3 regions of the Halobacillus rhizosphaerae genome follow, and region 3 is predicted to be linked to each of the others. Evidence: riboswitches for the same ligand, from Rfam matches in the RefSeq annotation. Region 3 holds a riboswitch; each other region holds the start of a gene.
What was found. Region 3 has a riboswitch for S-adenosylmethionine ahead of metK (methionine adenosyltransferase). Riboswitches for the same ligand answer to the same signal wherever they lie in the genome.

Region 1 (2,273 bases), on a different contig from region 3:
CTTCGCTGCGACATAAACGACAGAACCGAGGATGATCCCCGTATAAGCCCCTGCTCTGTTCATTCTCTTCCAGTACAGCCCTAAGAAAACGACAAGAAAAAACGCGGCACCAAATCCACCGTACACATAGACAAAGCCCATCGCCAAAAACCATGGGGGTTTAATGGCTAACAGAACCGCTGCCGATGCAATGGCAAATATACTTAGGCGAAGCCAGTTCTTGAACTTCCTCTCACTGATTCTCTTCGGAGCTATATTTAAGTACACGTCATAATACAGAGAAGTCGCGCAGTGCAGCAACATTGAATTCGCAGTGGAGATAGCGGCCGCACAAATAGCGACAAGCGTGATGCCTCCGATAATAGGCGGAGTGTATTCTTGGATAACTAAAGGAATAATATAATCGGTCGTTTTTACTACAGGGATGCTGGGCACGAGAACCTTGGCCCCTAATCCGATAACGATCAATGGAGTCATAATGAAAATTAATACCAGAATCGTTCCCATCACCTGCAATATCGCAACCTTCACATTTTGAGGGGCCAGCATCCGTGTGACCCAGTGTGGAGATGAAGGGGTTCCTAAAGAATTCGAAATAAAAATAGAAAGCAGTGCACCGATACCAAAGGTCCCAAACGGAGAGAGTAAAATTCCCTTTTCAAGCTCCGGTCCCCCTACATTGGTCGGCGCAGTCGTTGTCGAAAGCGTATCTAGTATGCTGCCGATGCCTCCCGTTAACGACCATACCACACCGCTCGCAAGCAAGACTCCGATGGTAATCAAAACCGTGTTTAACGTATCTGTCGCAGCCACAGACCAAAATCCGCCAACACTTGTAATTAATATAAAAAATAAAAAGCCGAAGATTGCGATCTTATAATCAATCCCAGTGATACTAGAAAAAACAATGCCAAAGCCCGTCACCTGAATATTTACAAGAAGCAAATAACCAATAAACATTAAAATGCCGACAATCGCTTGCAAGGTACTCTTGTTCTGAAAGGGTTCAAACCTATGTCGGATAAATTCAGGGAACGTCCGGGCAGGCTTTTCCGGTCTCCTTATTTTGTAAGCGACAATCGGAATTAAAGCACCGCCAAAACACCAGCCTGCCACCCAGCCGATCACAGCTGATACCCCTGAACTATACAAATAACCGGGGACGCCGATGACAGAAGCTACACTCACCCATGTCGCCGCTGTGGTACCGATTCCAAGCAGCAGCCCCATGCGATGTCCACCCGTCGTATAATCGTCAATCGATTCTGCTTTTTTAAGGCTTTTAATATTTGCCCAAATGAGAAAAAGTACATAAAAACTAAATACAACCACATACCATATCATTTCATAAACTTCCTTCCCAGCTCTTATTTATACTTAAATAGACGTCCGGTAGCTCCCCACCGTTTAACACCTGATCGTTCCACCTTGTAACAGAGAAATGTGCCTAACAGGAAGGAAAAAACCATGGTCCCTACCCAAACCATCATCGCTAAGAGCATTGTAATCCCCCTTCTTCCATTAACTTTTAGTACTTCTGTTCTTTACATTTATTTCTCCTGTTTGCTAACCCTCCTTTGATAAAATAAAAAGCCCTTCACTCATCATGAGAGAAGGGCTGTAGAAAACGGTCTTATAGCAGCTGCTTGCTCTCTCATCTCCGGAATAGCTTTCGCCTTCCTCTGAAATTGGCACCGTGCATAGATCAGCCGGTTGCCGAGGTTTCATAGGGTCAGTCCCTCTACCTCTCTAGATAAGAAAATTTAGAATATTCAAATGTTAATTAGATTTTATTCTATCATATCCGACAGTTTCGTCAATCCATAATTTTTATTGAGGGTCAAATGGAAGACACAAGTATTCCTAACACCACATTCCCCTCAAAAATGAACTCTATATTCCGGTTATGTTCTTTATCAGAATACCCCATTACGTCAGCTCCCGTGTCTTGACGTTCATAATAGTGGTCCCCTACCTGACGCAGCACATCGGCTTTCTTTTGACCAATTAAATGACTGTATGTATTTTCAAATATATCTTTTGTCATAAAATACCGCTTCACTTGATCATCCACTACTTTAAAGTCAATATCATAGGATTCACTGGTCTCCCCATATATGTAGTAAGTGGACTTGGGCTGCTTTATCTTCTCCACAAAATCTGGTTTACCAAATGCATGGATGAGTTCGTCACGGGATGAGCCCAGCTGAATGCCCTGCACTTTTACATCAGCCAAATTCGTGCTTTCTACTTCATCATCATTATTGTCTGTG
Region 2 (2,273 bases), on a different contig from region 3:
TTTTAAGGAGTGGTCGAGTGGAAAGATGGTATTCTCCCCTGATTTTAGCTTTCGTTATTTTTCTGATTGGCTATGGTTCCAGCGGCGTAATGATAGGATTTGCTATGGGGATGGGAGCCTTGGTCACAGGAGTACTCGTTTATGCATTTTTGAAACTAAAAGGAAAATAAGCAGGCTCCAGAGAAAACGGAGACTGCTTTTGATTATCCTTATGCTTTTGTCTTGTAGGCAGTATTTGCTGTATTTAAGGATTGGTCACTTCCAAAAAGGAAATGCTTTTCCATATCTGGAGAGTACACTGAGTTCACCGTTTCCCGCCCTACAGTTTCTGCCACCTCTCGCAGCATGCTAGGGGAGGCTCCACAGCACAGTCCGAAGTAATTGACCCCGATTCGATAAGCATCCTTTGCCCATTCCGCTAGTTCGTACCGATTGCAGTACAGAGGATCCAATGAGGTAGGGAAGGTTGTTTCCGTCGGCAGGGAACAGGAACATCCACCATCAGGCAAGTTGAAAAAAGTCGGGTGTTCTGCTGATGTTCTGTATGGAATAGGAAGGGCGCCCACGTAGCCATCGACCGTATTTCTTATTTTCTCGACGTAAGGCTGCATAGTGGCCGGTCCTCGGAAACAGTTCATGCCGACCACTAAAGCCCCTTGTTCTTTGAGGAGGCGGCAAGCTTCTTCCACCGTATAGCCGTCTCTCAAAATATTTTCACCCATCAGTCCAAAAGTAATCACGGCCGGAAGCCCCTGGTTTTGAATCTCTTCCAAGGCAATTTTTGCTTCTTCATAATAGTAAAAGGTTTCACCATTCACAAAGTCGACGCCTTCTTCTTTACACCATGAGACCATCTCTTTAAATATATTTCTGATCGAATCCTTCGAGTCTTCATCTTCTGGATTAAAAAGGTTCGTATTGGAAATATTGCCCGCTACAAGTGCCTCTTCAACGGGGTGCTCCTGAGCTACTTCTTTTGCCAGTCGAATGGCCTGCCGATTTAAGGGTTCAAGCAAATCCTCTTTACCAATGATTCTCATCTTTTCACGGTGACCATTATAAGTAAAAGCAAGCACTACATCAGACCCTGCTAACATATAGTCACGATAGGTCTGTTTCAAGGCTTGGGGATTATCAAGCGCTACTTCAGGCACAAAGGATCCAGCTTGAAGATAACCTCTCCTTTCGAGTTCGAACAAATACCCTTCTCCACAAACCACCGGACCTGCTTGTAAACGTTCTTCTAATGTTCTTTTCATCATACAACCCAACACCCTTCTTTTTAATTACATTCAAATAAAAAACCGCTCTTCTAATATAAGAAGAGCGGTATTATTCCATAGGCTCCTCTTATCTTTCAGATTTCTCAATCTGCAGGAATTGGCACCAGCTTCAAGTTATACTTGAAAGGTTGCCGGGCATCACAGGGCCTAGTCCCTCCGCCGCTCTTGATAAGAGTTAATATTCAAATTATTTGACTTGCTAGAAATTATAGAGACGATCCAAAGACTTGTCAATGATTTTTCTGAAAATTTGATAAGAAAGGGGGGATCTAGAGATAAACTGGCCTATGAACAAAGAAGCTGGGGATTGCCTGAAGCTGATTTTATACGTAAAAAAGCTCCTCCTTTTATTGTAAGGAGGAGCGGCAATCACTCAATCATTACTTCTCGACAAGGAGACGTAAGGGAAAATAGGGTCTCTTAATTGGAACTCATACGTTCTTCCATCTACAATACCTACAACTTTGTTACTGTCGTAAAGCTCAAGCATAAATTGAGCCATCTCTTCTGCCGTATGGAATTTTGGAACGACATCGTTATAATCAATATCCTCGTCCGTATCTGTGGAGCGTTTTAAGAACTCGGTTTCTGTTGCAGCGGGTGCTAGAACTTTTACTTTCATCGCTGCTCCTTTTCCTGCAAGCTCCTGGGCTAATCCTTCTGTAAAGGCACTAACAAAGAATTTAGTAGCACAATAAGTGACTGCACCTTCAACGATTGAATAACCTCCGCCTGAAGAAATGTTAATTAATTGGGTTCCTTCGGTATCGGCATAGTCTCTAGCAAATAAAGTAGAGAGTATGGTCAAAGCTTCGTTATTTAAATGCAGCATTTTTTCAATTTTAGGAAGATCCTGATCAGCGACAGGATCAAAGTTGCCAAATCCCGCATTATTAATGAAGGTTTCCAGCTGATATTGTCCTAATTTTTCATATAAATGGTACACATTCTCTGTTATGGATAAATCAGCAGTTAGAACAACCACGTCTA
Region 3 (2,273 bases):
TAAACTTACGAGTCAAAATTATACCATAAATCAATGACCTCTTCGAGAGCCTATATTGGTCATTTTATGTAATATTCCCTAAAAAAAACATCGTTCTTGAAATTTACCCAAGAACGATGCGCGTATTTATTGGTTTAGATAACTGTTCAGCTCTTCTGCTTTATCTGTTTTCTCCCACGGAAACTCAACATCGGTTCGGCCAAAGTGCCCGTAAGCAGCTGTTTGACGATAGATTGGACGTCTGAGATCAAGCATTTTGATAATTCCGGCAGGGCGGAGATCAAATAAATGACGCACCGCTTCGACAAGTGCCTCTTCAGAAACTTTTCCTGAACCATTAGTATTGATGGAAATTGAAACTGGCTGAGCTACTCCGATCGCATAGGCAAGCTGAACTTCACATGAATCTGCAAGCCCCGCAGCTACAATGTTCTTGGCTACATACCTTGCCGCATACGCTGCGGAACGGTCTACTTTAGTCGCGTCTTTCCCGCTGAACGCTCCCCCGCCGTGACGAGCGTATCCTCCATAAGTATCCACGATAATCTTTCGACCTGTAAGGCCCGCATCACCCTGCGGCCCCCCGATGACAAAGCGCCCTGTAGGATTAATAAAGTACTTTGTTTCCTTGTCAATCAATTTCTCTGGGACCACTGGCTCGATTACATGTTTTTTCAAATCGGATTGAATCTGCTCGAGCGTAATTTCTTCTGCGTGCTGTGTAGAAATAACGATCGTATCTACCCTTTTCGGCAGATCATTTTCATCATACTCGATGGTCACCTGCGTTTTACCATCCGGCCGCAAATAATCAAGCGTTCCATCATTGCGGACATCAGATAACCGTTTAGACAATTGGTGAGCAAGCGAAATGGGGAGCGGCATAAGCTCTTTTGTTTCATTATTTGCATAACCAAACATCAGTCCTTGATCCCCAGCGCCAATTGAGTCAATTTCTTGATCGCTCATTTGACCTTCTCTAGCTTCATACGCTACATCTACGCCGCCGGCAATGTCCGGGGATTGCTCGTCAATAGCGGTCAAAACTGCACAGGTGTCCGCATCAAATCCATATTTAGCCCGGGTGTAGCCAATATCTTTGATGGTCTTACGAACAATTGCAGGAATATCTACATAAGTATTTGTGCTAATTTCACCAGATACGAGCACAAGGCCCGTGGTTACCGTGGTTTCACAAGCCACTCTTGCATTTGGATCGTTCTTTAAAATTTCGTCTAAGATGGCATCAGAGATCTGATCACAAATCTTATCAGGATGACCTTCTGTTACGGATTCTGATGTAAATAACCGACGATTGGCTGACATTCTCTAAAACTCCTCCTTCAACATGACACGAATAGTAGACGGAACTCTTTACCAGTATGTGTGTAGAAACTAATAAGTCTTCATTTATATGTGGAACATACGTCCATGTCACCACCTATTAGTCAAACCATAGGTGTAGCTGTCTTACACAGCCGTGACGAATATTTCCCTTAAAAAAAGAAAAAACCCTTCCTTACTAGAGGAAAGGGGCTGCATCCTTTCGCTCTTATCGTCCAAGTAACTGGTTACCAGTACTTGCTTCAGGTTAGCACCGTGCCATTAACAAATGACGGGTTGCCGGGTTTCAAAGGGCCTGTCCCTCCACCAACTCTGGATAAGAGAGTTTCCGTTCGAAATTATCGTATCGAAATACCCTGTTAATGTCAATAAAACCGCAATGAACGTTGTTAAATATGGTTTTAAAAATTTTTTACCCCCATTATCCCTGAGGCAATAATGATCTTTTCCTATAAGGAAAGAAAGGTGCAGGAAGTAACTGACATACAACAGGGTTAAGAGTATAATGAGGATACAGTGTCATCATTTCAAAGAAAATCAAGTTTTTGATTATTAGTATGGATTATTAAAAGCAATGTGTTATACTAATGGTCAGAAAAAACTCAATGCTTTATTTAAATTTTTTTATAAAGGCGGGAAGACACATATGAGTGCCATTAACCAAATGTCTGAATTGAACCAACTATTAGCAGAAGAGCATGTACAGCACCAATTATCAGTACCACAACTGGTAAAAAAGATTCTTTCCCGTAATGAGGGTACCTTAACTGATCAAGGCGCTATTCAAGCCACTACTGGTGCTTATACTGGAAGATCACCAAAAGACAAATTTATTGTTAAAGATGAAGACTCCGAGTCAAAAGTAGACTGGGGAAATATCAACCAGTCTATTGATGAAGATACTTTTGTTAACCTGTATCATAAAGTCC

Region 1: linked by a shared signal. The riboswitch ahead of Q7A53_RS10355 (sodium:solute symporter family protein) and the one ahead of metK (methionine adenosyltransferase) in region 3 are both predicted to bind S-adenosylmethionine.
Region 2: linked by a shared signal. The riboswitch ahead of Q7A53_RS03440 (homocysteine S-methyltransferase family protein) and the one ahead of metK (methionine adenosyltransferase) in region 3 are both predicted to bind S-adenosylmethionine.

The regions. Positions count from the first base shown of each region.
Region 1 is NZ_JAUTWQ010000008.1:118,354-120,626, reverse strand. Features, by position in the region: gene Q7A53_RS10355 (sodium:solute symporter family protein) at 1-1,344, opposite strand, end outside; SAM riboswitch class I at 1,652-1,760, opposite strand; gene Q7A53_RS10350 (hypothetical protein) at 1,841-2,273, opposite strand, start outside.
Region 2 is NZ_JAUTWQ010000001.1:658,842-661,114, forward strand. Features, by position in the region: gene Q7A53_RS03435 (hypothetical protein) at 18-170, shown strand; gene Q7A53_RS03440 (homocysteine S-methyltransferase family protein) at 210-1,259, opposite strand; SAM riboswitch class I at 1,348-1,458, opposite strand; gene Q7A53_RS03445 (SDR family NAD(P)-dependent oxidoreductase) at 1,657-2,273, opposite strand, start outside.
Region 3 is NZ_JAUTWQ010000010.1:10,214-12,486, forward strand. Features, by position in the region: gene metK (methionine adenosyltransferase) at 127-1,326, opposite strand; SAM riboswitch class I at 1,550-1,667, opposite strand; gene pckA (phosphoenolpyruvate carboxykinase (ATP)) at 1,991-2,273, shown strand, end outside.